One region of the Kitasatospora setae KM-6054 genome, then DNA from elsewhere that is predicted to be linked to it. Evidence: riboswitches for the same ligand, from Rfam matches in the RefSeq annotation. Region 1 holds a riboswitch; each other region holds the start of a gene.
What was found. A riboswitch is a leader RNA that binds a small molecule or an ion and turns the genes downstream of it on or off. The one in region 1 is predicted to bind cobalamin.

Region 1 (7,357 bases):
GGGGTCAGACCCGGGCCGGCGGGACGTCGGTCGGTGCCGAGGCGGCCGGCGGGCCCGGGCGGCGGCGGCGGCGCTCGCGCAGCGCGGGCCCGGCCGCCGTCGCGGCCGCCGCCAGCACCGCCGCCAGCGAGAGCATCGGCACCCAGTCGCCCAGCCGCACGTACCACGTCCGCGCCGCCGGGTCGGCCAGCGCCAGGTCGGCCGTCACCGCCCCCGACCCGTCGGTGCCCAGCCGGACCAGCCGCCGCCCCTGCGCGTCGTACGCCACCGACTCGCCGGTCAGCGCCGCCTGCACCACCGGGCGGCCGGTCTCCGCCGCCCGCAGCGCGCCCAGCGAGGCGTGCTGGGCGGGCGCCCAGGTGGACTGGAACGTCGAGGTCGCCGACTGGTAGACGATCAGCGCGGCGCCCTGCCGGGCCATGGTGCGCGACATGTCGGGGAACGCCGACTCGAAGCAGACCAGCGCCCCCACCGGCAGCGCCCGCCCGTCCCGGTCGGCCACCGGCAGCAGGTGCACCGAGCTGCCCGGCGCCCGGTTCTCGCCCGCCGCCGCGCTCACCCCCGCGATCCAGCCCAGCAGCGGGCGCAGCGGGATGTACTCGCCGAACGGCACCAGCCGGATCTTCCGGTAGCGCGCCAGCACGCCCGAACCGTCCACCAGCACCGCGTCCTTGGAGATCCGGCCGTCCGCCTTCCGGGCGTCCTCGCCGACCAGCAGCTGCGCCCCGGTCAGCCGGGAGAGCGCGGCCAGCCGGGCCACCGTCTCCGGGCGGCGGTCCAGGTCCTCGGTGGTGGAGCTCTCGCCCCAGACGATCAGGTCCGTCGGACGGCCCGCCAGCGAACGGGTGATCCGCGCGTTCGCCTCCAGCCGGGCCTGCTCGTCCGGCGTCGAACCGGCCTGCACCAGCGTCACCGACGCGCTGCCCGAGGTCGCCGGGGCGGCCTGCGCGGCGAACACCAGCGGCCCCGCCAGGACGGAGGACAGCGCGGTCGCCCCCGCCAGCGCGCGCACCCGCGACCCGTGGGCGCAGAGCAGCACCGCCAGCGCGGTGTTCGCCGCGACCAGCGCCCAACTCACCAGCCACACGCCGCCGATCGACGCCAGGCCGAGCACCGCCGGGTGCTCCCACTGGGTCGCGCCGAACAGCGCCCACGGCCCGCCCAGCGCGTTCCAGGAGCGGGCGTACTCGGCGCACACCCACACCGCGGGCAGCACCGCCAGCGCCGCCGCCGCGCGGCGCAGCGTCGGTTCGCCGTGCAGCAGCCACCACGCGGCCAGGCCGAACGGCGCCTGCAGGACGCCGAACAGCACCGCCAGCACCGGCAGGCCCGGGCCGATCGACGGGATCAGCCAGTACATCCCGGTGAGGATGAACCCGGCGCCGAACCACCAGCCGCGCACCACCGCCTCGCGCGCCCCGCCGGCCGCCCGCATCAGCAGCAGCCCCGGCACCAGCGCCGCCCAGGCCAGCCAGGCCAGGCCGGCGCCGGGGAAGGTCAGCACGGGCAGCACCCCCGAGGCCAGCGCGCCGTAGCGGGCCGGTCGGGTCAGGGCGGTTCGCAGGCTCATGCGGAGATTGTCCGCCCGGCCGGGCCGGAAGGCACCCCTATACGATCATCGGCATGTCACGGTCACCGAAGGTTTGAACCGGGTTACGCGCGGGTTCGGACAATCGGTTCGTGTACTCGCGCAATGCCGCGGAAGCCGTTCGTGTAGGGATGGTCTTGCCGGATGCCGCCGCACTCACTCGCCTTCGAGCTCGCCCTCCGTCTCCAGCAGCACCTGCCGCAGCTCGTCCAGCAGCGCCGCGTCCGGCTCCGCCCACAGGCCGCGCCCGGCGGCCTCCAGCAGGCGTTCGGCGATGCCGTGCAGGGCCCACGGGTTGGCGTCGGCGAAGAACTCCCGGTTGACCGGGTCGAGCACGTACTCCTGGGTCAGCTTCTCGTACATCCAGTCCGCGACCACCCCGGTGGTCGCGTCGTAGCCGAACAGGTAGTCGACGGTCGCGGCCATCTCGAAGGCGCCCTTGTAGCCGTGCCGCCGCATCGCCTCCAGCCAGCGCGGGTTCACCACCCGGGCCCGGAAGACCCGGGCGGCCTCCTCGGTCAGGGTGCGGGTCCGCACGGTCTCCGGCCGGGTCGAGTCGCCGATGTACGCGGCCGGACTGGCACCGGTCAGCGCCCGCACGGTCGCCACCATGCCGCCGTGGTACTGGAAGTAGTCGTCCGAGTCGGCGATGTCGTGCTCACGGGTGTCGGTGTTCTTCGCCGCCACGGTGATCCGCCGGTACGCGCTCTCCATCTCCTCGCGCGCGGGCCGCCCGTCCAGGCCCCGCCCGTACGCGTAGCCGCCCCACACCGTGTACACCTCGGCCAGGTCGGCGTCGGTGCGCCAGTCCCGGCTGTCGATCAGCTGCAGCAGGCCCGCGCCGTAGGTGCCCGGGCGGGAGCCGAACACCCGTACCGTGGCCCGGCGTTCGTCGCCGTGCTCGGCCAGGTCGGCCTGCACGTGGGCCCGGACGAAGTTCTGCTCGGCCGGCTCCTCCTGCCGGGCCGCCAGCCGCACCGCGTCGTCCAGCAGCGCCACCACGTGCGGGAAGGCGTCCCGGAAGAAACCCGAGATGCGCAGTGTCACGTCGATCCGCGGCCGGCCCAACTCCTCAGCGGGGACGGCCTCCAGGCCGGTCACCCGGCGCGAGGCGTCGTCCCACACCGGGCGCACGCCGAGCAGCGCGAACGCCTCCGCGATGTCGTCGCCCGCCGTGCGCATCGCCGACGTGCCCCACAGCGACAGGCCCACCGACGGCGGGAACTGCCCGTCGTTGTCGGCCCGGTAGCGCTCGATCAGCGACGCGGCCAGCGCCTGGCCGGTCTCCCAGGCCAGCCGGGACGGGACGGCCTTCGGGTCCACCGAGTAGAAGTTGCGGCCGGTCGGCAGCACGTTCACCAGCCCGCGCAGCGGCGAACCCGACGGCCCGGCCGGGACGAAACCGCCTCGCAGGGCGTGCAGCACCGCGTCCAACTCGTCGGTGGTGGCGGCCAGTCGGGGCACCAGCTGGGTGGCGGCGAAAGACAGCACCTCGGCGACCGCGGCGGGCAGCCCCTCGGCGACCTTCGCCACCGCCGCCGGGTTCCAGTCCTCCGCCTCCATCGCCTCGACCAGCGAACGGGCCTTCGCCTCCGCCGCGTCCGTCGCCCCCAGCGTCAGCGCCGCCTCGTCCAGGCCCAGCGCCTCGCGCAGGCCCGGCAGCGCGCTCACGCCGCCCCAGATCTGCCGCGCCCGCAGGATCGACAGCACGATGTTCACCCGGTCGGTGCCCGTCGGCGCCTGCCCCAGCACGTGCAGCCCGTCACGGATCTGCGCGTCCTTCACCTCACACAGCCAGCCGTCGACGTGCAGCAGGAAGTCGTCGAACCCGTCGTCCTCCGGCCGCTCCGCCAACCCCAGGTCGTGGTCCAGCTTCGCCGCCTGGATCAGCGTCCAGATCTGCGCCCGGATCGCCGGCAGCTTCGCCGGGTCCATCGCCGCGATGTTCGAGTGCTCGTCGAGGAGTTGCTCCAGCCGGGCGATGTCGCCGTACGAGTCGGCGCGCGCCATCGGCGGCACCAGGTGGTCGACCAGCGTGGCGTGCGCCCGGCGCTTGGCCTGGGTGCCCTCGCCCGGGTCGTTCACCAGGAACGGGTAGACGAGGGGGAGGTCGCCGAGGGCCGCGTCCGGGCCGCACTCCGCCGACAGCGCGGCGGTCTTGCCCGGCAGCCACTCCAGGTTGCCGTGCTTGCCCAGGTGCACCACCGCGTGCGCGCCGAAACCGCCGTCCGCCCGGTCCGCCGCGATCCACCGGTACGCCGCCAAGTAGTGGTGGCTGGGCGGCAGATCGGGGTCGTGGTAGATCGCCACCGGGTTCTCGCCGAACCCGCGCGGCGGCTGCACCAGCACCAGCAGGTTGCCGGAGCGGATGCCCGCCAGCACCAGGTCGCCGTCCGGGTTGCGCGACCGGTCCACGTACAGCTCGCCCGGCGCCGGCCCCCAGTGCTCCTCCACCCGCTCGCGCAGCGCCGCCGGCAGCGTCGCGTACCAGCGGCGGTAGTCGGCCGCCGGGATGCGCACCGGGTTGCGGGCCAACTGCTCCTCGGTCAGCCACGCCTGGTCGTAGCCGCCCGCGTCGATCAGCGCGTGGATCAGCGCGTCGCCCTCGTGGCCGCCCCCGGCGTCGGTGTGGAAACCGGGCAGGCTGTCGCCCAGGTCCATGCCCTCCGCGCGCAGCCGCTCCAGCAGCCGGATCGCCGACGCCGGCGTGTCCAGACCCACCGCGTTGCCCACCCGCGCGTGCTTGGTCGGGTAGGCGGAGAGCACCAGCGCGAGGCGCCGCTCGGCCGCCGGAGTGTGCCGCAGCCGGGCGTGCCGCACCGCGATGCCCGCCACCCGCGCCGCCCGCTCCGGGTCCGCCGCGTACACCGTCAGCCCGTCCTCGTCGACCTCCTTGAACGAGAACGGCACCGTGATCAGCCGGCCGTCGAACTCCGGCACCGCGACCTGCGTCGCCGTGTCCAGCGGCGACAGGCCGTCGTCACTGCCCTCCCACTGCTCCCGCGACCAGGTCAGGCACAGCGCCTGCAGGATCGGACGGTCCAACGCCGCCAACGCCCCCGCGTCCCATGCCTCTTCGTCCCCGCCCGCCTGCGCGTCGGCCGGCCGGGTACCGCCCGCCGCCAGCACCGTCGTCACGATCACGTCCGCCGCGCCCAGCTCCGCCAGCAGCTCCGGCTCGGCCCCGCGCAGCGACGCGCAGAAGTACGCCCGCGCCCGGGCGCCCTGGTCCTCGACCGCCCGGCACAGCGTCTCGACGAACGCCGTGTTCCCGCTCATGTGGTGCGCCCGGTAGTACAGCACCGCGACGACCGGCCCCCCGGCGTCCCGCGCCTCGCGCTCCAGCGGGCCCCAGGACGGCGCCGACGCCGGCGACGCGAAACCGTGCCCGGTCAGCAGCACCGTGTCCGACAGGAACGCGCCCAGCTCCGCCAGGTTCGCCGGACCGCCGTGCGCCAGGTACGCGTGCGCCTCCGCCGCGATGCCCGCCGGAACGGTCGACAACTCCATCAACTGCGCGTCCGGCGCCTGCTCGCCCGTCAGCACCACCACCGGACGCGGACCCGCCAACAGCGCGTCCAACCCCTCCTGCCAGGCCCGGCGACCACCCAGCAGCCGCACCACCACCAGCTCCACGCCGTCCAGCAGCGCGGGCAGCTCCTCCGGCGACAACCGGGACGGGTTCGCCCAGCGGAACGGCACCGGGCCGTCCGCCGCGCGGGCACTCAGCAGGTCGGTGTCGGACGTCGACAGCAGCAGGATCATGCGGAAGCCCTCCCGGGCGTCTCGGACGGCACGGGGCGGGTGGACGGCGCGGGGCGGACCGGCGACGCCGGGCAGACGAACGGTGCGTGGCAGACCAGCGGCCCGGGGCTGACCAGCGGCGCGAGGCGGGCGGACGGCGCGGGGCGAACGGCACGGGACGACCCGGCGACGGCGGGCGCCCGCCGGGGCACGGGCATGCGGCAGCGCATGGAACAGCCTTCCTCGGGGTCCTCGCCCCGGGCAGTGGAGGACGGCCGGAGTTCCTGGCTCCCACGGCTCAGTGAGCCGCGGTCACAGTGGCGGGACCGCACCGGATTCGCACCGGACTTCCTCCGCTGTGCCGTCGCTGGCAGCGGACGCCCCGAGAGGCGCCCGCCAGCATCGTACGGGGTGATCGGCCCACGGGGGAGTGTGACCTGTGACGCTGACCGAAACCCGACCACCGGCGCCCCGCCCGGGCCGCGTCCGGGTCGTGTCCGGGCCCTGCCCGCGCCGCGTCCGCACCGCGCGAAATCCGGCCCGCGCCGCCCCCGGACGGCGTCCGCACCGCGCCCACACCGCGCTGAGCTGCGCAATCACCCCGCGACAGGCCCGGCGGGAGCGGCGGCCGGACGTGTCGGACGAGGCGGTGGCGCGGGCGCGGGCGATGGGTATGCTCGCCGCCATGCCACCCACACCCGACGCCACCCAGGCACCCTCCGTCGGGCCCGACCGAGGTCGCGCCGACGCCTGCCCCGGCGCGCTCCGCCTGCACGCCGCCGAGGACGGACACCTCGCCCGACTCCGGCTGCCCGGCGGTCAGTTGACGCACCGTCAGATGAACGCCGTCGCCGACGCCGCCGACGCCCTCGGCAACGGCGACATCGAGATCACCTCCCGCGGCAACGCCCAGCTCCGCGGCCTGACCGCCCACTGCGCCGCCGACCTCGCCGAACGCCTGCGCGCCGTCGGCCTGTTGCCCTCCGACACGCACGAACGCGTCCGCAACATCGTCGCCTCCCCACTGGCCGGCCTCGACGGCCACGGCACCGGCGGAGAACAGATCACCGACTGGGTAAGGGAGTTGGACCTCGCCCTGTGCGCCGCGCCGTGGGCCGCCGCGCTCTCCGGCAAGTTCCTGTTCGCCCTCGACGACGGCCGCGGCGACGTCGCCGCCCTCGACGCCGATGTGACCTTGATCGCAGTCGGCGACGGCCGCGCCCTGCTCCGCTACGGCCGCGCCCCCCGCGCCACCGCCGTCGACACCACCGCCGGCACCCCCGTGGCCGCCGCCCTCGACGCCGCCCGCCGCATCCTCGACCTCGCCGCCGGACGCGCCTGGCACGCCCGCGAGATCCAGCACGCACTCCCCGCGGGCGACACCCCGCTGCCCCCGCCCCTCGGCGGCGGACGGACCGCGCTGGGCCGGCTCCCCGGCGCCCTCTCCGTCGCCCCCCGCCTCGGCCGGGCGAGCAGCGCCCAGTGGCGGCTGCTCGCCGAAGCCCTCGGCCCCGCCGCCCCCGACCGGGCCCGGCTCACCCCCTGGCGCGGCGTCGTCCTGCCGCACGCCGACCCCGACTGGCTGCCGCGGCTGGCCGCCGCCGGGTTCCGCACCGCCCCCGGCGGCCCCTGGGAGGGCGTCACCGCCTGCACCGGCCTGCCCGGCTGCGCGAAGTCCCGCGCCGACGTCCGCGCCCAGGCCGCGCGGGCCGTCGCCGCCGCACCCGCCACCGGACTCCCCGTCCACTGGTCCGGCTGCGAACGCCGCTGCGGACACCCCGCCGGCCGCTGGGTCGACGTCCTGGCCACCCCGACCGGACACCGCGTCACGCTCGACGGCGCCACCCGCGACACCGCGCCGGACGAGACCGCCGGGGCCGTCGCCGCGGCCCGCGCCACCCAGGGCGCCAGTACCGAGAGCCCGACCGTCCAGACTTCGACCGCCCAGAGCCCGACCACCGTCCAGAGTCCCACCGCCCCACGCCGGAGGCCCGCATGATCGAGTACGAGAAGGACGGCGCGGCC
Region 2 (7,357 bases), 970 kb from region 1:
AGCCCCAGGCCCGCCACCGGGCCGGACGACTTCGACTCCACCGCGTCCACGATCTCCCGGCCCAGCATCTGGTAGCCGCCGCACACCCCCAGCACCGGCAGCCCCGCCGCGACCCGCGCCGCCAGCGGCTCCGCCAGGCCCCGCGCCCGCAGCCAGGCCAGGTCCGCGACGGTGGCCCGGGTGCCCGGCAGCACCACCAGGTCGGCGTCCGCCAGCTCCTCCGGGCGGGTCGCCCAGCGCACCAGCACGCCCGGCTCCTGCGCCAGCGCGTCCACGTCCGTGAAGTTCGACAGCCGCGGCAGCCGCACCACCGCGACCCGCAGCACCTGCGCCCCCACCGGCCCGCCCGCCGACGGGCGGGCCGCCACCGAGGCCAGGTCGAGCGAGTCCTCCGCGTCCAGCCACAGGCCCGGCAGCATCGGGAACGTCCCCAGCACCGGACGGCCCGTCAGCCCGCGCAGCATCTCCAGGCCCGGCGCCAGCAGCCGGGCGTCGCCGCGGAACTTGTTGACGAACCACCCGGCGACCAGCGACTGGTCGTCCGGCGACAGCAGCGCCAGCGTCCCGAACATCGACGCGAACACCCCGCCCCGGTCGATGTCGCCCACCACCACGACCGGCAGCCGGGCCGCCGACGCCAGGCCCATGTTGGCGATGTCCCGGTCCCGCAGGTTGATCTCCGCCGGGGAGCCCGCGCCCTCGCACACCACCACGTCGAACCGCGACCGCAGGTCCGCCAGGCACTCCAGCGCCCGCTCCAGCAGCACCGGCTTGCGGTCCCGGTAGTCCAGCGCCCCGACCTCCGCGACCGCCCGGCCCAGCAGCACCACCTGGCTGCGCCCGTCCGCGCCCGGCTTCAGCAGCACCGGGTTCATCGCCGCCTCCGGCGCCACCCCCGCCGCCTGCGCCTGCATCGCCTGCGCCCGCCCGATCTCCGCCCCGTCGGCCGTCACGAACGAGTTCAACGACATGTTCTGCGCCTTGAACGGCGCCACCCGCACCCCCTGCCGGGCCAGCCAGCGGCAGATGCCCGCCGTCACCACGCTCTTCCCCGCGTCCGAGGTCGTACCGGCCACCAACAGCGCGCCGTTCACGGCAGAACTCCTTCGAGGAAGCGGAGCGGGAGGAGGAGAAGAGGAGCGGGCAGGCCGGAGGCCCGCCCGGGGCGGGGCGGTCGCGACAGCGGGCTCACCCGCGCCGTACCCGCCCGCCCAGCGCCCGCCCGCCCAGCGCCCGGGCGGTGAGCGTCGTCGCCAGCGCGAGCGCGCCGACCCGGCGCGACAGCCGGCAGGCCCGGGCGATGTCGGCCGCGCCGACCGGCGGCAGTTCCGCGCCCAGCACCGGCCGGTGCTCGACCCGCTCGCCGTAGCGCAGCGTCCCGCCCAGCCGCACGCCCAGCGCGCCCGCGAACGCGGCCTCCGCCTGGCCCGCGTTCGGGCTCGGGTGCGCGGAGCCGTCCCGCCGCCAGACCCGCCAGGCGCGGGTCGGGGCGCCGGACGCGGCGACCGTCAGCAGCGCGGTCAGCCGGGCGCCCGGCCACCCCGCGACGTCGTCCAGCCGGGCCGACGCCCAGCCGAACCGCCGGTAGCGGGCCGACTTGTGCCCCACCATCGCGTCCAGCGTGTTCACCGCCCGGAACGCCAACAGCCCCGGCACGCCCGCGACACCGCCCCACACCAGGGCGTTCACCACCGCGTCCGCGGTGTTCTCGGCGACCGACTCGACCACCGCCCGCGCCACCTGCGCCTCGTCCAGGCCGGACGGGTCGCGCCCGCACAGGTGCGGCAGCCGCTCCCGGGCCGCCGACAGGTCGCCGTCCGCCAGCGAACGGCCGATCGCGGCCGCCTCCCGGGTCAGCGACGTCCCGCCGAGCACGGTGAACACCGCCCCGGCCGCCAGCGCCCCCCCGGCCAGCGGCGAACGCCGCACCGCCCGGCCGGCCAGCACCGCCCCGCCCGCGACCGCGCCGACCGCGAGCGCCGCGTGCAGCGCCCCCGCCCCCCGGTGGTCACGCCACAGCCGGCGCTCCAACCGGCCCGCGGCGGCGCCGAACAGGGCGACGGGGTGTCCGCGCCGGGGGTCTCCGAACCGGGCGTCCGCGAGATATCCCGCGACCGCGCCCACCAGGTACGGGGCAGCCCGCATGGCGTCGTGTCCTCACTCAGGGTCCGCGCCCTGGATCGACGGAACGGAGGCCAGAGTCTCCTGACTTCCGGCCACCCCCGCGCGGGGTGTCCGGTCACAGTGGCGGGACCGCGCCGGACTCGCACCGGCTTCCTCTGCTTGCCTCCGTTTGGCCCGAAGATCCCACCACGCCCGCTTCGCGGCAGTCAACCGACCCGACGGAGCGTTTGGTCACACACCGTCGCCATCCCGCTTCGTCCCCTCCCTCGCCCCGGCCCCCGCCCCCGGCCCCCGCGCCGCCGTCGCCCGTCACCCGCATCGCGGCCCCGAATGGCCGTCCGGCTCCGGGGCAGGTGCACTGGGAGGCACAGCACCGCCAGCACCCGGGAGACCGCCATGCGTTGGGGAACCGCAGCCGCCGTCGCGGCCGCCGCAGTAGGGACCGGGACGGCGGCGTTCCTGCTGCTGGGCCGGAAGGTGTCGGACCGGGTGGTGCGGCCCGGGGCCGGGGGGCAGGTGCTGTCGGCGCCGGTGCCGGTCGAGGTGGTCGCGCTCGGGCCGGGGCGGGTGGTGCTGACCGCGACGCCGGAGACCCGCCGGCGCGGCACGTACGCGCTGGAGTGGCCCGGCGGCGGGCACGCCGTGGTCGGCGCGGTGCTCGACGAGTCCGGCGGCCGGGTCACCCGGCGGCTGGAGCGGGCCGACGGCGGCACCCTCGCGGTCGGCACCGCGGTCGAGGTCACCGCGCGGGTGCTGCGCGGCGACCCGCGCACCGCGCTCGGCCTGGACTACACGGACGTCGCGGTCGCCGCCGACCTCGGCAACCTGCCGGCCTGGCGCACCGCGGGCGCCCGCGGCACCTGGGTGCTGCTGGTGCACGGCCCCGGCACCGACCGCGAGCAGTGCCTGCCGGTGCTGCCGCTGCTGCACGCGCTGCGGCTGCCCGCGCTGGCCGTCAGCTACCGCGGCGACCGGGGCGCGCCCGCCTCGCCCGACGGCCTGGGCCACTTCGGCGAGACCGAGTGGCAGGACGTCGACGTGGCGATCCGGTACGCGCTGGCCCAGGGCGCCGGGCAGGTGGTGCTGTACGGCTGGTCGGTCGGCGCGACCATCGCCCTGCACACGGCCGCCCGCTCCACCTGGCGGGACCGGATCGCCGGGGTGGTGCTGGACTCCCCGGTGCTGGACTGGACCGAGACGGTCCGCCGGGAGACCGGCCGGGCCTGGTCCTCCCCGGCGCTGGGCGAACTGGGCGCGCTCGCCGCCGAGGGCCGCACCGGCGTCGACCTGGCCGACTTCGCCCGGATCGCCTCCGGCGCCGACCTTCCCGCCCCCGCCCTGCTGCTGCAGAGCCCGGACGACCCGGTCGCGCCGTGGAGCGCCGCCCGGCGCCTCGCCGACGGCCGGGACGACCTGGTCAGCCTGCACCCGGTGCCGGGGGCCGGCCACGCCGCGCTGTGGAACGCCGACCCGGCCGGGTACACCGAGGCGCTGCGCCGCTTCCTCACCCCGCTGCTCTGAGCGATCGGGCCCGTACGGCGGGTTCGGGCGGCGGAGCAGCGGGAACCGGAACGCCGGGTACCGCGTCTCCGTCTCGGAGTGGTCACCATGCCTGCCATGTCCACGTCGAGAAACGGAGTGCTTCGTACCGTTTCGCGGCGATTCGTCCCCCGGCAGTTCGAGGCGTTCGGACAACGGGCCGAGACAGGTCGACAGTCGATGTGACAGAAGGCCCGTACAAGGGGAAGACTGCACGGCGTGACGTCTCGGAACCCGCGCGACCGTGATGCCCCGCACCCGCCCCACCGCACCGGTGCGACGGTGACCCGTCTGCCCGGAACGGCGGCCGTCGGTCGTGTGGAGGGCACCCCCCCCGCCGCCGCCCCCCGCCGCCGGGTCCCCGCGAAGCCTGGACGCGGCCGGGTGCCCGTCCCCGACGGCTTCCCGGCGCCCTCCGAGCTCGCCCCGCTGGCCCGCCGGATGCTCGCCGACGCCGTGCGGGTCGCCCGCTGGGCGGGCGAGCTGTCCGAGGTCGACAAGCGCGGCGAGCTCCTCCCCGAGGACGCCCGCGCCGCCGGCCGGGCCCTCGCGATGACCGTCGGCGCCGCCGCCAACTCCTGGGGCCAGGCCCTGCTGGTCGGCCTGGTCGAGCTCCGCGACGGCGGGGCCGGGCCGGGCTGGCGGCTGCACGCCTGGGAGCACGACGACGAGGCGGTGATCCGCGGCTGGTCCGCGTTGTTCGACGCCTGGACGCTGCTCGCCCCCGTCCCGCCCGCCGCGCTGCGCGGCGTCTTCGCCCAGCTGGCCGGCCAGGCCGTCGACCAGGCCCCCCAGCTGCTGTCCTTCCTGCACCTGGTGGACGGCCCGGTCGCCGACAGCGAACTGCTCGAACTGCTCCGCCGAGGCCTCGACGAGCGCCGCCTCGGCCCCAGCTCCGGCACCTTCCCGCTGTCGCCCGTCCCGCACGCCGCGTTCGCGGTCTCCGCCGTCCGCGGCACCTGCCGCGAACCGCAGATCGACACCCCGCACTCGCCCGCCGACGTCGCCGCCGTCCTTGACTGGATGCTCGACGGCCTGGCCGCCGTCGGCGCGCTCGGCCGCCGCGACGAGGCCGCCGAGCTCTCCCCGCTCGGCCACTGGGCCGTCCGGGCCAAGCTGGAGGAGATCTGCACCGTCGCGCAGACCGCCGCCGGCCACATCGAGCAGAGCGCCGCCGAGCTGCTCAGCGCCTGCGCCGACTACAGCCCGGGCCCGGCCCGCGCCGAGTTCCGGGCCTGGGTCGCGGCCCGGCCGGCCGACCGCGCGGTCGCCGAACTGCTGGAGGCCGCCCGCGGCGAGGACGCGCTGGTCCGCGGCCTGGCCTTCGAGGCGCTGCGGGTGGTGGCGGGCTCCACCGCCGAGCAGGGCGTGCGCGCCGCCGTCGAGGAGCCCGTCCTGCGCCCCTACGCGCTGCTCTGGCTGGCCGAACAGCTGGACGAGGACGGGGTCTCCCCGGCCGACGTGCTCGGCGCGGAGGACGCCGCCTGGCTGTGGGTCGACACCGCCGCCGCCGTCCTGGACCACGGCGAGACCGCGCTGCTGGTCGGCCACGTCGAGGGCGCCTCGGCCGGCGAGCCGGTGCGCCTGTTCCACCGGGCCCGGCAGTCCGGCCACCCGCGCGCCGCGAGCGTGCTGACCGCCGTCGCCTCGGTCCACCCGGACCCGGCGGTGGCCCGGGCCGCCCGCCGCAGCGCCTTCTCCGTCCACAACGGCGGCAACGGCGGCGCCTGAGCGGCCGGCCGCACCGCGCGCACGAAGAAGCCGCCCTCCCGGAGAACTTCCCGGGAGGGCGGCTTCCTCGTGCGGTGGCGTCTCAGCCCCGGTTCTCCGCCCGGCGCGCCCGCACCACGCCGACCTTCTCGCCGACCTTGCGGCGGATGACCAGCAGCGGCGCCATCGCGGCGAGCGCGATCTGGGCGACCGCGCCGATGTGCATCAGCGTGTCGCCGCCGGGCAGGCCGGCCGCCCAGGAGGCGAGGCAGCCGATCGAGACGACGATCCAGGCGAGCGTCGCGGTGGCGAGCAGGCCCTGCGGCTTCGGGTACTCGATCCGGCTGACCATCAGGTAGGCCACGCCGAAGATCATCAGCAGGCCGGGGACGAACGGCGGGTCGAGCAGCACGATCGCCAGCACGGTCATCGCGCCCATCGGGCAGGGCATGCCCTGGAAGATCCCCGGCCGCATCTTGACCGCCGAGAAGCGGGCGAGCCGCAGCACCACGGCGAGCAGCACGGTCAGCGCGATGAACGCGGACAACTGCTGGTTGGTGCCGGGGGAGACCAGGCCCCAGACCGCGACGAAGTAGGCCGGCGCGATGCCGAAGCTGATCAGGTCGGCCAGGTTGTCGAGCTCGGCGCCGAGCGCGGAGGAGCGCAGCTTGCGCGCCACCAGGCCGTCGAAGAGGTCGCACATCGAGCCGATCAGCAGCAGCGTCACCGCGGTGGCGGCGCTGTGCTTGACCGGGGCGGCCGACTCGTTGGTCAGGTGCGGCATGAGGATCCCGGTGGTGATCGAGTAGATCGCCAGGAAGCCGCAGACGGCGTTGCCCAGGGTGAGGAAGTCGGCGGTGGACAGGTGCTGGGGGGAGCGGGGGGCGCGCAGCTCGCGGTCCCGCGCCCAGCGGCGGCGGCGGAGCTCGGTCGACTCGTCGTCGAGCTCCATCAGGGTCTCAGGATCAGTCACGGTCAAGGCGCGTCACCCCGGCGGTGGTCTTCTGGCCGACCGTGACGCCGACCTCGACGCCCGCCGGCAGGTAGGTGTCGACGCGGGAGCCGAAGCGGATCAGACCGACCCGCTCGCCCTGCTCGACCTTGGTGCCGGCGTCCACGTAGGGGACGATGCGGCGGGCCACTGCGCCCGCGATCTGCACCATCTCGATGTCGCCGAGCTCGGTGTCGAAGTGCCACACGACACGCTCGTTGCGGTCGCTGTCCTTGTTGAACGCCGGGACGAACCCACCGGCGATGTGCTCGACCGACGTCACGGCGCCGGCCAGCGGCGCGCGGTTGACGTGCACGTTGAGCGGGCTCATGAAGATCGCGACGCGGGTGCGCCCGTCCGGCCACTCGTCGATGGACTGGACCACGCCGTCGGCCGGGGAGATGACCCGTCCGGCGCCGATCTCGCGCTCCGGGTCGCGGAAGAACCACAGCATGCCAGCGCTCAGGGCACAGGCGGGCACGGCCGCCAGGGCCCACTTGCCGGAGCGCCGGGTGAGGGCGGTCGTCACGGCGGCGGTGGCCAGCGTGGGAACGAACCAGGGGGTGGCACCGCGCGCGATGGTCACGCGGGGACGCCGACCCTCGGGTCCGGGACCCTGGACGGAGGTGTGAGGGGACGGGCTGATGGGCATCGAGGACCTTTAGTCGCGGCCCCGCGCGGGGACACTGAATGGCCCCTGGACGGGGGCCACCGCGGGGATCGAGTTGTGTGGACGGCTGCTGTCCGGGTGGATGCTATCGGGACCTGCCCGTATCTGGGCAAGCCGCCTGCTAGTCGAACTACGCCTGCCCGCCGAGACGGGTACCTGCTATGTGTACGACCGTAACCGGAGCCGGGGCGGTTCCCCAAGAGGTCTGGTGTCACGGGTGATTCACGTCTCAGTGACGGCGGAGTGACACGCGGTGCGCGGAGGCGTTCCCCCGGCGCTCGACGGCACCCGCACGCGGGGGGAACGCCCCGGGCGCCGCCCCC
Region 3 (7,357 bases), 5.7 Mb from region 1:
CGGAGTCCACCATGCTGTCCGCCGCCCCTCCCGCCCTCCCCCACGCCCTGCCCGCCGCCTCATGAGCGCCGCGTTCGCGCTGCTCGCCAGCCTGCTCTGGGGCGTCGCCGACTACGGCGGCGGGGCGATCACCCGGCGGCTGCCCGCGCTGACCGTGGTGGTGCTCTCGCAGGCGGCGGCCGCCGCGGTGCTCGCGGTGGCGGTGACCGCGAGCGGCGGCTGGGCCGGGGCCGGGCCGGCCCTCTGGTACGCGGTGGCGGCGGGCGCGATCGGCCCGTTCGCGCTGCTGGCGTTCTACCGGGCGCTGGCGCTCGGGCCGATGGGCGTGGTCTCGCCGCTGGCCACCGTCGGCGTGCTGGTGCCGATCGGGGTCGGCCTGTTCCTCGGCGAACGGCCGGGCCCCGTCCAGGCGTCGGGCATCGCGGTGGCGGTCGCCGGGGTCGCCCTGGCGGGCGGCCCGCAGCGCGGCGGGCCCGCGGTCGGCGGGCGGGTGCTGGCGCTCACGCTGGGCGCGGCGTTCGCCTTCGGCGCGGTGCTGGCGCTGGTCGCGCACGCCGGCGCGGGCGGCGCACTGCTGCTGACGCTGTGCGTGCAGCGGCTGACCAACACCGCGGTCGGCGCCGGGCTGCTGGCCGCCGCGGCCCGCCGGCAGCCGCTCGAACTGCGGGCGGGCCTGCGCGAGTTGCCCGCGCTGACCGCCGTCGGGGTGGCCGACGTGGCCGCGAACGGCCTGTACGCGGCCGCCTCCTACCTGGGTCCGGTGGCGGTCGCGGCCGTGCTGGCCTCGCTCTACCCGGTGGTCACCGCGCTGATGGCGCGCGGCCTGCTGAAGGAGCGGCTGCTGCGGGTGCAGGTGCTGGGCGCGGGCCTCGCGGTGGCCGGGACGCTGCTCCTGGCCACCGGTTGACCCGCCGTCAGAACCCGCCGTCAGGACGCCCCGGCGCCGGCCCCGGCGAACGCGCGGGAGCGCTTGGCGATCCGCCAGTAGCCGATCGCCGCGGCCCAGACCAGCACGAACAGGCCGACGATCACGAAGCCGACGTTGTCCAGGCTGAGTCCGGCGATCCAGCCGGTGACCGGGTCGGCCAGGTCGAACTTGTCGTGCAGCACGGCGACCAGCTCGATGGTGCCGATCACGAAGGCCACCGCGATCGACAGCCCGGTGATGGTCAGGTTGTAGTACACCTTGCGGACCGGGTTGGCGAACGCCCACTGGTAGGCGAAGTTCATGAACGTGCCGTCCAGCGTGTCGAACAGGCTCATCCCGGCGGCGAACAGCAGCGGCAGGCAGACCACCGCGTACCAGGGCAGGCCGGAGGCCGCGCCGGAGCCCGCCATCACCATCAGGGTGACCTCGGTGGCGGTGTCGAAGCCCAGGCCGAGCACCATCCCGACCGGGAACATCTGGCCGGGGCGGCTGATCGAGCGGGTGGCCCGGTTCAGCAGCCGGGCCAGCAGACCGCGCGCCGCCAGATGCCTCTCCAGCTCGGCCTCGTCGTACTCGCCGGCCCGCATCGCCCGGAACACCCGCCAGATGCCCAGCAGGGCGACCAGGTTGAGCGCTGCGATCAGGTAGAGGAAGGCGCCGGACGCGGTGGTGCCGATGGTGCCGAGCACCTGGTGGGTGGCGGAGTCCTCGTCCATCAGGGTGCCGGCCAGCGCCGCGCCGCCGGCCACCAGGGCGGCCATCAGCACCACCATCGAGGAGTGCCCGAGGGCGAACCAGAAGCCCACCGAGACCGGGCGGCGGCCGTCCGCCATCAGCTTGCGGGTGGTGTTGTCGATCACCGCGATGTGGTCGGCGTCGAAGGCGTGCCGCATGCCCAGGGTGTACGCGGTGACGCCGAGGCCGACGCCGAACACCTGGGTGCCGACGGCGTAGTGGTGCGGCGCGACCAGGAACAGCAGCGTCCCGAACGCCACCGCGTGCAGCACCAGGATCACCGCCATCAGCCCGGCCGTGCGCAGGGTGTCCTCGCGCCGCCAGCGGAAGGCGGGCAGGGGGGTCCCGGGTTCGTTCCCGGGCAGGGTCGACTCATGCGCGGTCATCCGCGTTCACGCTCCAGCACCTCGTGGATCACTTCGTGAGATGCCGTGGCCGGTCTCCTGGCTGACGGGGTGTTGCGCGCCGGCTCCCGGCCTTCCCGGCCGCGGGCGGCCAGTGGCACGGGGTGGGAGCCGACGACTCCCCGATCACAGTGGCGAGGGCCGCTCCGGACTCCCGCGCCGCACACTCTCGTGACGGACGCGGTGCACCGGCTTCCCGAACACCACGGCCCGCCCACCGTAGGCCCGGCCCGGGCCCGGCGGCAAGAGCGCACCGGGGCCCGGGTGGCGCAGATCACGCCTGGTCAGGAACGTGGTGACGGACTGTCAGGCCATCCAGAAGAAGACGCAGGTCATCCGCTTCTCCTCCAGCGTCGCGCCGTGGTACTCGGTCGCGGTGTGGATCAGGTTGGCGGTGTAGAGCAGCAGCCGGTTGTAGCGGTGCGGCACGGCCAGGTCCTCGGTGAACGAGTCCGGCGGGACGAAGCGGGTGCCCAGGGCGTCCACCAGGTTGTCGTGCGGGGCGACCACGCTGTTGCCGCCGAGCCGGCCGCCGGGGAAGCTCTGCCGGTGGAAGCTGGTGCCGCAGCGCTTGGGCACGGCCGGGTTGAGGTAGAGCACGGCGGCGTACCGGCAGAGCGAGCGCGAGTCGGTGTGCGGGCGCGGCTCGCACTCCCCCGCGCCGACCACCTGCACGCAGTTGTGGTTGAACGTGCCGCCCTCGGCCTGGTCCAGCGCCCAGATCCGCCCGGCCCCGGTCGCCGCCCGCACCAGCGCCTCGACGTGCGCCAGCTCGTCCGGTTCCAGCCCGGGCATCGCCCGCAGGCCGGGCCAGGACTCCGGCCGGTGCGGGTAGCCCTCGTCCCAGTCGGTGCGCGCCAGGTGCCTGGCCCGCACCGCGTCCGGGTCCGGGAGGACGTCGTCCAGCACCCAGTAGTCGCGTCCCCTGGTGGGCTTGCGGTACGGCAGGACCGGGAGCGCCGGGGTGGGGCGCGGGCCCTGGAACGGTTGCACGGGCATGGACCCGACAATAGGAGCGCCGTTCCGGAGCCCTCGCCCAAGGCGTGGTCAACCTTGCGTCAAGGCTTGACCCGCTGACGGGGCGTCACGCCCGCTGGCAGCGCGGGCACCAGAACAGGTTCCGGGCGGCCAGCTCCTCGGTGCGGACCGGGGTGCCGCAGACCAGGCAGGGCCGGTCGGACCGGCGGTAGACGTACACCTCGCCGCCGTGGTCGTCGACCCGGGGCGGGCGGCCCATCGCCTCGGGGGTGTGCTCGGGGCGGACGGTGTCGATCCGGCCGGCGGCGACGCCGTCGCGCATCAGGGCGGCCAGGTCGGCCCAGATCGCGTCCCACTCCGGGCGGGAGAGCGCGCGGCCGGGGCGGTGCGGGCTGATCCCGAGCCGGAACAGCACCTCGGCGCGGTAGACGTTGCCGACGCCCGCCAGCACCTTCTGGTCCAGCAGCAGGGCGGCGATCGTGCTGCCGCTGCGGGAGATCCGCCACCAGGCCGCGTCGCCCGCGTCGCCGGGGCGCAGCGGGTCGGGGCCCAGCCGGGCGTGGACGGCGGCCTTCTCGGCGGGGGTGAGCAGCTCGCAGGCGGTGGGGCCGCGCAGGTCGGCGTAGCCGGTGTCGCCCACCATCCGCAGCCGGACCTGCCCGACCGGTTCGGGCGGCTCGCCCGCCCCGAAGGCGTACGTGCCGTACAGGCCGAGGTGCACGTGCAGCCAGTGCTCGCCGAAGCCGAGGAACAGGTGCTTGCCGTGCGCCTGCGCCTCGTCCAGCACCCGCCCGTCGATCAGCGCGGCCCCCTCGGCGAACCGCCCCTGCGGGCTGGACGCCCGCACCGGGCGGCCGCCGAACAGTTCGTCGTGCTCCCCGGCCAGGCGGTGGATCACATGCCCCTCGGGCACCGGCGTCAACTCCTCGGTCGTGGTGGTCGGCGAGGGGTCCATTCTCCCAGGCCGGACGGACGGGCCCGGCCTCAGGCGCCCGGCCGGTACCGGCCCTCGGGGTCGCGGTGCGCGGCGGCGGCGAACTCCTCGAAGCCGAGGTTGCCGATCGACAGGTTGGCGTTGATCTCCTCGACGGCCGCCGCCGGGGCGCGGAACTCGGTGCCGTACGCGGTCTCCTGCTCGTACCACGCGGGCTCCGCGCAGTCCTCGGGGCGCAGCGTGGTGACGGCGAGCAGCGGGTGGCCGGGGCCGGCCAGCGCGGTGCGGTCGATCAGGGCGTCGTGCTCGCCGACGTCGGCGACGGGCGGGCGCACGGGGGCTCCTCAGAGGGTGGCGGCGGTGTCGCGCAGGGCGGTGAGTTCCTCGCGGGCCAGCGCGGCGAAGTCCAGGCCCGGGCGGTCGGTCCAGCGGGCCAGGGCGGCGCCCAGGGCGAGCAGGGTGAGCGCGGCGGTGAGGACGGCGGCCGGATCGGGGACGCCGCGCTCGCGCAGCGCGTCGGCCAGGGCGGTGGCGAGGGCCTCGCGCTTGAGGAGTTCGCGCTCGGTGAGCTCGGGGTTGGCGGCGACCACCTGTTGGCGCTCGCGGACGGTCGGGTACCGCTCGGCGGTGAACGCGTGCTCCCCGGCGGCGGCCAGCGCGGCCCCGGCGGCCTCCAGCGGCCCGGCCCCGGGCGGGGCGGCGGCGACCGCGCCGGCGAACAGCCGGGCCAGCGCGTCGCCGCCGGAGAGCACCTCGCGCTTGTCCGCGAAGTGCCGGAAGAAGGTGCTCTTGGCCAGGCCGGCCCGTTCGGCGATCTCGGCGACGGTGGTGCGGTCGTAGCCCTGGCGGACGAAGAGGTCGAGCGCGGCGCGCACCAGCCGCTCGCGGGCGTTCGGGTCCCATCTGGCCATGGTCCGGATTCTACGCGACGGGACTTGGTCGCGTCACCGGCCCCGGCGGGCTATGGTGACGGGACAAGGTCTCATCAACCGGAGGTCCACCCATGCGCGTCCTCGTCACCGGAGCCACCGGCCACCTCGGCTCCGCCCTCGTCCCCGACCTGCTCGCCGCCGGCCACCGCGTCACCGGCCTCGCCCGCTCCGACGCCTCCGCCGCCGCGCTCACCGCCCTCGGCGCGGACGTCCGGCGCGGCGACCTCGACGACCTCGACGGCCTGCGGGCCGCCGCCTCGGCCGCCGACGGCGTCGTCCACCTCGCCTTCAAGCACGAGGTGATGCTCGGCGGCGACTACGCGGGCGCCATGGCCGACGACCTGAAGGCCGTCCGGGCCCTGGTCGAAGCCCTCGCGGGCACCGGCAAGCCGCTGGTCGGCACCGGGGGCACCGCCGCGGGCGGCGCCCCCGGGCAGCCCGCCCTGGAGTCCCGGGTCGCCCCGGGCGCCCCGCGCACCGAAGCCGAACGGGCCCTGGTCGACGCGGCCGCCGACGGCGTGCGCAGCTCCGTCGTCCGGCTGCCCCCGGTCGTGCACAGCCCGCTCGACCGGCACGGCTTCGTCCCCATCCTGATCCGCACCGCCCGCGCGACCGGCGTCTCCGGCTACCTCGGCGACGGCGCCAACCACTGGCCCGCCGTCCACACCCGCGACGCCGCCCGGCTCTACCGCCTCGCCCTCGAACACGCCCCGGCCGGCACCCGCCTGCACGCCGTCGCCGACGAGGGCGTCCCCTTCCGCGCGATCGCCGAACGCGTCGGCACCCGCCTCGGCCTCCCCACCGCCCCCGTCGACGCCGCCCGGGCCGAGGAGCACTTCGGCTTCCTCGCCCGCGTCGTCCCGCTCGACCTGCCCGCCTCCGCCGCTGCCACCCGCGCCCTCCTGGACTGGCACCCGACCCACCCGGGCCTGCTCGACGACCTCGCCCAGGACCACTACTTCACCGAGGACTGACCGCACCCCGGGCGGCGGGACCCACGCGCCCCGCCCGCCCCGCGGCGCGACCTCAGCGCGCCTGCAGCCGGCTCATGACCGCCCGGTCCAGCGCCGCCGCCGTCTCCGGCACGCTCAGGTTGGAGTTGTCGATGATCGGGAGGCCCGAGGTGCGCCAGCCGGCCATCCGGCCGTGGATGCGGGCGACCTCGTCGTCGGAGAGGCGGCGGTTGCCGGAGCGTTCGGCGTTGCGGGTGAGGACCCGGTCGAGGCCGGGGAGCAGGACGACGGGGATCATGCCGGGGCCGATGTGGCGCTTCCAGCCGCCGAGGCCGATCGCGGGGCGGTCGGGGAAGACGGCGTCGTCGATGATGCAGGAGATGCCGTTGGCGAGGTAGTTGCGGCAGGCGAAGCCGCAGGTGCGGCGGGCCAGCCGGTACTGGGCCTCGGAGGCGGTGTTCCAGCCGGACTGCGGGTTGGCGAAGCCGGCCTGGACCCACTCGCGGACGTCGTCGAGGCTGATGTGCGCGGTGGGGGTAGGACGGCGCTCGGCCCAGTACCGGGCGACGGTGGTCTTGCCGGCGCCGGCCGGGCCGATCAGCAGGACGGCGAGCGGGCCGAGCGGCGGCGGGCCCGGGAAGCCGGGCTGCGGGGCCGGGAACGCGGGTTGCGGGGGCGGCGCGGCGGGGAGTTGGACGGTTCCTCCGGCGGGGAGCAGGAAGTGGCCGGTGCCGCCGGGGGCGACCGGTCCGACGGCCTTCAGCGGGACGGTCGGCCGGTCCGTCCTGGGGGCGGTCGGCCCGAGCGTCGGGATCGCCTGGGTGCCGCCGTGGTAAGGCGGTTGAGGGCCCGTCGGCGGCGGGCCCGCGGGCTGCGGGGACGCGGCCGGCCGGGGCGGCACCTGGCCCCCCGCGTGCTGGTTCTGCGCGTACTGGCTCACCGTCACCTCCCTGCGCCGAATGTACACGTCGGCCCGGTGGCGGGCACAAGTCCGCCACCGGGCCGGGGCACCGCTCAGCGGGCGGTGAGCTGCTCGGCGAGGGCGCGCAGCGCGAGTTCGTACGAGCCGAGGCCGAAGCCGGCGATGGTGCCGGAGGCGACGGCGGCGATGACCGAGGTGTGCCGGAAGGTCTCGCGGGTGTACGGGTTGGAGATGTGCACCTCGACCAGCGGCGCGGTGCGCTGCGCCGCGGCGTCCCGCATCGCGTACGAGTAGTGCGTGAACGCGCCGGGGTTGATCACCACGGGGGTCTTGGCGTCGGCCGCCTCGTGCAGCCAACCGACCATCTCCGCCTCGGAGTTGGTCTCCCGCACCTCGACGTCGAGGCCGAGTTCGGCGCCGAGCTGGGCGCACCGCGCGACCAGTCCGGCGTACGAGGTGGAGCCGTACACGTCGGGCTCGCGGGAGCCCAGCCGGCCCAGGTTGGGGCCGTTCAGGACGAGGACGCGGGTGCTCATCCGGAGACCTCCCCGTAGGCGGCGACCAGCACGGA
Region 4 (7,357 bases), 1.8 Mb from region 1:
GCTGCTGCAGGCCGCCACCGCCGCCGACCGGGACGCGCTGGAGAAGACCGTCGCCGACGCCGGGTACGCGGCCGAGGACTGGACGTCCTCGGTGCGGCTGCTGTGCCGCACCTGCTCGGAGTCCCGGATGGCGATCGACGACGGCCACACCGCGCACCACGACCCGCACGACGACGGCGACCCGCTGCACCCCGGCCACCTCAGCCACCTCAGCCAGGGCTCGGCCGGCGGCCCCTGGCAGGTCGAGCGGGAGTGCGGGATCGCCGCGCCGGCCGGCCTGGTCCGCTCCCTGCTGGAGCGCTGGGCCGCCGCCTCCCCGGCCACCCGCGCCTACCGGGACCTCGAAGAGGTCTGCTGACCCGCCGGGAGGTGCCGCCCGCCCCGGCCGCGCCCCGTACCCTGGACCGGTACAGCAGGCGGACGGACGAAAGCGGAAGCGAGCGATGGCCGAGCAGCACGACCACCACCACGGACACGACCACGCGCACGACCACGACCACGACCACGGTCACGAGGACGGCGGGGTGCCGCGCGTGGTCGGCGAGGGGCCCGACCTGAGCAAGGGCACCGCGCGTCCGATCACCGTGGTCGGCAACCCGGTGCTGCACCGCGAGGTCAGGACGGTCACCGCGTTCGACGGCGAGCTGTCCGCGCTGATCGACGACATGTTCCAGTCGATGTACGCGGCCGAGGGCGTCGGCCTGGCCGCCAACCAGATCGGCGTCGACCTGAAGGTCTTCGTCTACGACTGCCCCGACGACGAGGGCGTCCGGCACGTCGGCCACGTGGTCAACCCGGTGCTGGAGGAGCTCCCGGCCGGCCGCCGGGCGCTGGACGACAGCCAGGAGGGCTGCCTGTCCGTCCCCACCGCCTACCAGGAGCTGGCCCGCCCCGACTACGCGGCCGTCACCGGCCAGGACAAGGACGGCAACCCGATCCGGGTCGAGGGCACCGGCTTCTTCGCCCGCTGCCTCCAGCACGAGACCGACCACCTGTACGGGTACCTGTACATCGACCGGCTCTCCAAGCGCGACCGCAAGGACGCGCTGCGGCAGATGGCCGACGGCACCCCGAAGTACGCCACCGTCCCGAACGACTGACGGCCGCCCGGGGTCAGTGCTTGCGCAGGTCGACCAGGCCGCGTTCGATGCCGCGCTTGAGGCGGGGGGCGAGCGGGCGCTCGATCAGGCGGTGGACCAGCCAGGCGCCGACCAGCATCACCGCCACCACGGAGGCGACCAGGGCGTAGGGGCCCATCGACCGGCGGAAGTGGTGGATCAGGATGAAGCCCGGGTACTCGTGGATCAGGTACAGCGGGTAGGTGAGGGCGCCGGCGGTGGTGAGCCACTTCCACTGGATCCGGTTGAACCAGCCCAGCGCGACCGCGAGCATCACCAGGTAGAAGACCGTGATCAGCGCGAAGGTCCGGTCGTAGGAGAGCGGCAGCCAGTTGATCTCGGCGACGATGGTGCGCAGGTGCCAGACGGACAGGGCCCAGGAGACGCCGACCAGGCCCAGGTTGATCAGGGTCGGGCCGAAGCGGTGGACCAGGAACAGCGCGACGCCGGCCACGAAGTAGCTCGAGTACCGCGGGAAGAACAGGGTGTCGAGCAGCGGCACGTCGGTGTGCGCGAGGTAGACGGAGAGGATCGTCCACCCGGCGCAGAAGGCGACCACCTTGCGGTAGGTCAGGCCGCCGATGAGCAGCAGGCCGAAGAGGAAGTAGAAGCGCAGCTCGACCCAGAGCGTCCAGTAGACGCCGTCGACGTGGACGGCGCCGATCCCCTCCTGGGCCATCGTCAGGTTGGCGATGACGTTGGGGTAGGACTCCGCGGTGATCCGCGCGGCCCACGGCGGCCGGACGGCGAACAGCGCGGCGGCGGTGGCCAGCACGGCGAACCAGTAGGCGGGGAAGAGCCGGGTGATCCGGGAGGTGGCGAAGTCGCCGAGCGACCGGCCCCAGCAGGACATGCAGACCACGAAGCCGCTGATCAGGAAGAAGAACTCGACCCCGGCCCAGCCGTACATGGTCAGGGCGTGCAGCCGGGGCATGAAGTGCGCGGCCTTGTCGCCCCAGACCGCCAGCTCGCGGTCCTGTCCGGTGTAGTGGTAGAGCACCACGGCCAGTGCCGCCAGCAGCCGCAGGCCGTCCAGGACGTACAGCCGGGGGCGTCGCGGCCCCCGGGCCCCGGGCGCCCCGTCGGCCTGCGAGGGCAGCCGGGGGTGGGCCGCCGGCGTGGTGGTGCTGGTGCTGCTCATGGGGTCCTCGGATCGATGAGGAGTGGAGGCGTACGACGCCGAATGTCCGGCCCCGTAGGATACGGGGCCGGACATTCGGCGCAGCAGTGCGGGGCGGCCTAGAAGTCGTCGTCGAAGGAGACCGAGCCCTCGACGGCGATCTGGTAGGCGGAGACCCGGCGCTCGAAGAAGTTGGTCAGCTCCTGGACGTTCTGCAGCTCCATGAAGCCGAACGGGTTGGTCGAGCCGTACCGGATCGGCAGGCCGAGGCGGGCGAGGCGCTGGTCGGCGACGGCCTGCAGGTACTCGCGCATCGACTCGGTGTTCATGCCGGGCAGGCCCTCGCCGCACAGGTCGCGGGCGAACTGGAGCTCGGCCTCGACGGCCTCCTCCAGCATCTCGGTGACCTGCCGGGCCATCTTGTCGTCGAAGAGGTCGGGCTCCTCCTCGCGGACGGTGTCGACCACGGAGAACGCGAAGTCCATGTGCATCGACTCGTCGCGGAACACCCAGTTGGTGCCGGTGGCCAGGCCGTGCAGCAGGCCGCGGCTGCGGAACCAGTACACGTAGGCGAACGCGCCGTAGAAGAACAGGCCCTCGACGCAGGCCGCGAAGCAGATCAGGTTGAGCAGGAAGGCCCGGCGGTCCTCCTTGGACCGGAGCGAGTCGATGTGGTCGACCGCGTTCATGTACTTGAAGCAGAACTGGGCCTTCTGCGCGATGGAGGGGATGTTCTCCACCGCGGCGAAGGCGGCGTTGCGGTCCTCCGGGTCGGGCAGGTAGGTGTCCAGCAGCGTCAGGTAGAACTGGACGTGCACGGCCTCCTCGAACAGCTGCCGCGACAGGTAGAGCCGGGCCTCGGGGGAGTTGATGTGCTTGTAGAGGCTCAGCACCACGTTGTTGGAGACGATCGAGTCACCGGTGGCGAAGAACGCGACCAGCCGGCCGATCATGTGCCGCTCGCCCTCGGAGAGCTTGGCGAGGTCGGCGACGTCGGAGTGCAGGTCCACCTCCTCCACGGTCCAGGTGTTCTTGATCGCGTCCCGGTACCGGTCGTAGAACGACGGGTAGCGCATCGGGCGCAGGGTCAGCTCGAAGCCCGGGTCGAGCAGCATCTTCTTGCGGTCTTCGGTGCTCATTACTGGCAGGCCTCGCAGGACTCGGGGTTCTCCAGCGAGCAGGCGATGGCGTCCTGCTCGGCCTGGGAGAGGGTGGGGGTCTGCACCGGGACGGGGGCGGCGGTGCGGGCGGCGCCGGGCGCGGCCTGGGCGATCCGGGTCGCCGGGCGGGAGCGCAGGTAGTAGGTGGTCTTCAGACCGACCTTCCAGGCGTACGAGTACATCGAGGAGAGCTTGCCGATGGTCGGCGCCGCCATGAACAGGTTCAGCGACTGGCTCTGGTCGATGTAGGGCTGGCGCGCGGCGGCCAGGTCGATCAGCGCCCGCTGCGGCAGCTCCCACGCCGTGCGGTACAGCGAACGGACCTCCTGCGGCAGCCAGTTGAACTCCTGGATGGAGCCGTTGGCGTCGCGCAGCGCGTCCCGGGTCTGCTGGTCCCAGACGCCGAGCTCCTTGAGCTCGCGCACCAGGTACGGGTTGACCTGGAGGAACTCGCCGGAGAGGGTCTCGCGCTTGAACAGGTTGGAGACCTGCGGCTCGATGCACTCGTACACGCCGGCGATGGACGCGATGGTCGCGGTCGGGGCGATCGCCAGCAGCAGCGAGTTGCGCAGGCCGACCTCGGCGATCCGGGCGCGCAGCGCGTCCCAGCGCTCGGTCCACTGCGGGTTCGCCGCGCCGAAGTGGTCGACGTGCAGCTGGCCGCGGGCCGCCCGGGTCTCGCCGTACGCCTCGTGCCGGCCGAACCGCTCGGCCAGGTCGGCGGAGCGCTCGTACGCGGTGAGCATGATCCGCTCGGCGATCAGGGTGGAGAGGGCGACCGCCTCGGCGGAGTCGAAGTCGATCCGCAGCTGGAAGAAGACGTCCTGCAGGCCCATCACGCCCAGGCCGACCGGGCGCCAGCGGGAGTTGGACGTCCCGGCCTCGGTGGTCGGGTAGAAGTTGATGTCGATCACGCGGTCGAGGAAGGTCACCGCGGTGCGGACGGTGGCGTCCAGGCGGTCCCAGTCCATCGCGTTCAGCAGGTCGGCGGCGGTGGCGCCGGGGGCGACGTGCGCGCCCAGGTTGACCGAGCCGAGGTTGCAGACCGCGGTCTCGGAGTCGTCGGTGACCTCCAGGATCTCGGTGCACAGGTTCGAGGAGTGCACCGTGCGGCCCGGCAGCGCGGTCTGGTTGGCGGCCCGGTTGGAGGCGTCCTTGAAGGTCATCCAGCCGTTGCCGGTCTGCGCCAGGGTGCGCATCATCCGGGCGTACAGGGTCTGCGCGGGGATGGTGCGCACGGCCTTGCCCGCCAGCTCGGCCTTCACGTACGCCTCGTCGAAGTCGGCGCCCCACAGGTCGACCAGCTCCGGCACGTCCGCCGGGGAGAACAGCGACCAGTCGGCGTTGGCGTTCACCCGGCGCATGAACTCGTCCGGGATCCAGTGCGCCAGGTTCAGGTTGTGGGTGCGCCGGGCCTCCTCGCCGGTGTTGTCGCGGAGCTCCAGGAACTCCTCGATGTCGGCGTGCCAGGTCTCCAGGTACACGCAGGCCGCGCCCTTGCGCCGACCGCCCTGGTTGACCGCCGCCACGGAGGAGTCCAGGGTGCGCAGGAACGGGACGATGCCGTTCGACTGGCCGTTGGTGCCGCGGATCAGCGAGCCGCGCGAGCGGATCCGCGAGTAGGACAGGCCGATGCCGCCGGCGTGCTTGGACAGCCGGGCGATCTGCGCGTACCGGTTGTAGATCGAGTCCAGGTTGTCCAGCGGCGAGTCCAGCAGGTAGCAGGAGGACATCTGCGGGTGCCGGGTGCCGGAGTTGAACAGCGTCGGCGAGCTGGTCAGGTACTCCAGCCGGCTCATCAGGGTGTACAGCTCGGCGACCTCGCGCACCGACTCCTCGGAGGTGCCGACCGCCAGGCCCGCCGCCACCCGGAGCAGGAAGTGCTGCGGGGTCTCGACCACCTTGCGGGTGATCGGGTGGCGCAGCAGGTAGCGGGACTGCACGGTGCGCAGGCCGAAGTACTCGAAGCGGTCGTCGCCCGCCTCGTCCACCAGCGAGTCGAACAGGTCGGCGTGCGCGGCCACGAAGGCGGCGGTCGCGTCGCCGATCAGGCCCTCGGCGTGGCCCACGGCCACCGAGGAGGAGAACGAGGTGACCTGCTGGGTGGCGGCCTCGTCGCGGATCTCCAGCGCCAGCAGGCGGGCGGCCAGCTTCGAGTACTGCGGGTCCTCGGCGATCATCGACGCGGCGGCCTCGACGGCCAGCCCGCGGAGCTCGGCGAAGTCCGAACCGGCGTGCCGGCCGCGCAGGGCGGCGGCGGCGACGTGGCCGGGGTCCACCTGGGGGAGGTCGGTGCTGCGGTCGGTGAGCAGCCGGAGCAACGCCGCACCGGGGTCGGTGAAGGCGTCGGCGGATCCCTGGGACGGCAGGGTGACTGAGGCGGCGACGGTCAAGGCGCACTCTCTCCTGTGGCGGCGGCGGACGTGGCTCGGGGTGTCCGGGACCGCACGCGGCCAGGGGAAGGCGGCACGGGGGAACGAGAACGCGTTCCGGCGCGCGAAGACCCACCCCCGGTCCGCCCGCGAGACCGGACGGCAAAGCTGTGCTGCACAAGGCGTCTGCGGGGATGCCGTGTCGCACACCGTCGGCAGGTCCTCGGACTGCGCGGGCGTCGCTACAGCCCGCTCACCGTTGCGGGGCAGCCCCGGACTTTCACCGGGTTCCCCTGCGTCGACAGCGAGAGTGAGCATACATGTTGTGGTGGCTGGATCTGGAAGCACCAGATGTAGTAGCGCGTGTCGCGGCGGTGGCGCCGCGCGTAGACAACGAAAACGGCGCCGGAGCCGCCTCGGAACCGCCTCAGAACCGCATCGTGTAGACCATCAGGTCGGTGCCGGGCACCGGCGACCAGTCCCGCTCGGGCGTCCGGACGAAGCCCAGGGCCTCGTAGATCCGGTGCGCGGCGGTCATCGCCGGACGGGTGGAGAACGCCATCCCGCCCAGCCCGAGTTCCCGGCTGCGGGCGATCGACGCCTCCACCAGGGCCCGGCCGACGCCCCGGCCGCGGGCCGCCGGCCCGACCGCGAGCATCCGTATCTCGCCCTCGCCGGGCCCGGCGGTGTCCGCCCACGGGGTGCCGCCGGGCGCGAAGGTCACGCAGCCGAGCACGGCTCCGGAACCGTCGACGGCGACCAGGAGCTCGGCCTCCCGGTCGCGCCGGGCGGCGTCGCGGAGGAGCTCGACGTACGGCGAGTCGGGACGGGTGTGGCCGTCGCCGACGAAGGCCGCGACGCTGACCTCCCCGGCACCGGCGAGGTCGTGGACGAGGGCGCGGCGGACGATCGGAGGCTGCATCCGGACAGTGTGCCGGACCGGCGGCGGCGCGGGTCGGCCAGGTCCGGGTCGAAGGGGTAGCCGGTCGGGCGGTGGACGGTGTCGCGGCCGGTCCGGCCGTGGCGCTCCAGGTCGCGGCCGACCAGGGCGCCGATGAGGCCGAAACCGCCGAGGAGGCCCAGCAGGGCGAGTGCGGTGGTCATGCCTCCACTCTCCGCCCCCGGCCCCCGGCCGACGAGTGGCAGGAACGCACCATTGCCACGAAATCCTGCCACTGCCATCCTGGACCGATGCGGAAGCTCGACAACGTCGCCGTGGTGGTCCTCGAAGAGATCCACCCCTTCGAACTGGGCGTGGCCTGCGAGGTGTTCGGCCTCGACCGGAGCGCCTCCGGCCTGCCGGTCTACGACTTCGCCCTGGTCGGCGACCGGCCGGGGCCGATGCGCACCCACGCCGGCTTCACCGTCGACGTCCCGCACGGGCCCGAGCGGCTCGCCGACGCCGACCTGGTCATCGCCACCGCCACCGGCATCCGCGCCCACTACCCCGAACCGCTGCTCGCCGCGCTGCGGGCCGCCCACGACCGCGGCGCCCACCTGCTGTCGATCTGCTCCGGCAGCTTCCTGCTCGGCGCCGCCGGCCTGCTCGACGGCCGGCGCTGCACCACCCACTGGCAGTACGCCGAG

Region 2: linked by a shared signal. The riboswitch ahead of KSE_RS27905 (cobalamin biosynthesis protein) and the one ahead of cobN (cobaltochelatase subunit CobN) in region 1 are both predicted to bind cobalamin.
Region 3: linked by a shared signal. The riboswitch ahead of nicT (Nickel transporter NicT) and the one ahead of cobN (cobaltochelatase subunit CobN) in region 1 are both predicted to bind cobalamin.
Region 4: linked by a shared signal. The riboswitch ahead of KSE_RS24310 (ribonucleoside-diphosphate reductase subunit alpha) and the one ahead of cobN (cobaltochelatase subunit CobN) in region 1 are both predicted to bind cobalamin.

The regions. Positions count from the first base shown of each region.
Region 1 covers NC_016109.1:7,276,472-7,283,828, forward strand. Annotated here, with positions in the region: gene lnt (apolipoprotein N-acyltransferase) at 5-1,570, opposite strand; gene cobN (cobaltochelatase subunit CobN) at 1,745-5,353, opposite strand; cobalamin riboswitch at 5,596-5,722, opposite strand; gene KSE_RS32035 (putative precorrin-3B synthase) at 6,018-7,331, shown strand; gene KSE_RS32040 (precorrin-8X methylmutase) at 7,328-7,357, shown strand, end outside.
Region 2 covers NC_016109.1:6,305,179-6,312,535, forward strand. Annotated here, with positions in the region: gene KSE_RS27900 (cobyric acid synthase) at 1-1,094, opposite strand, end outside; gene KSE_RS27905 (cobalamin biosynthesis protein) at 1,189-2,145, opposite strand; cobalamin riboswitch at 2,177-2,306, opposite strand; gene KSE_RS27910 (alpha/beta hydrolase family protein) at 2,521-3,645, shown strand; gene KSE_RS27915 (hypothetical protein) at 4,048-5,394, shown strand; gene KSE_RS27920 (CDP-alcohol phosphatidyltransferase family protein) at 5,477-6,352, opposite strand; gene KSE_RS27925 (phosphatidylserine decarboxylase) at 6,339-7,016, opposite strand.
Region 3 covers NC_016109.1:1,556,629-1,563,985, forward strand. Annotated here, with positions in the region: gene KSE_RS06805 (DMT family transporter) at 62-907, shown strand; gene nicT (Nickel transporter NicT) at 928-2,049, opposite strand; cobalamin riboswitch at 2,080-2,290, opposite strand; gene KSE_RS06815 (DUF6445 family protein) at 2,374-3,066, opposite strand; gene KSE_RS06820 (Fpg/Nei family DNA glycosylase) at 3,152-3,958, opposite strand; gene KSE_RS06825 (DUF6924 domain-containing protein) at 4,030-4,314, opposite strand; gene KSE_RS06830 (helix-turn-helix domain-containing protein) at 4,324-4,890, opposite strand; gene KSE_RS06835 (SDR family oxidoreductase) at 4,983-5,885, shown strand; gene KSE_RS06840 (AAA family ATPase) at 5,938-6,804, opposite strand; gene aroQ (type II 3-dehydroquinate dehydratase) at 6,879-7,322, opposite strand; gene aroB (3-dehydroquinate synthase) at 7,319-7,357, opposite strand, start outside.
Region 4 covers NC_016109.1:5,446,099-5,453,455, forward strand. Annotated here, with positions in the region: gene KSE_RS24290 (tetratricopeptide repeat protein) at 1-358, shown strand, start outside; gene def (peptide deformylase) at 444-1,100, shown strand; gene KSE_RS24300 (acyltransferase family protein) at 1,114-2,259, opposite strand; gene KSE_RS24305 (ribonucleotide-diphosphate reductase subunit beta) at 2,358-3,377, opposite strand; gene KSE_RS24310 (ribonucleoside-diphosphate reductase subunit alpha) at 3,377-5,791, opposite strand; cobalamin riboswitch at 5,968-6,094, opposite strand; gene KSE_RS24315 (GNAT family N-acetyltransferase) at 6,198-6,692, opposite strand; gene KSE_RS24320 (helix-turn-helix domain-containing protein) at 6,962-7,357, shown strand, end outside.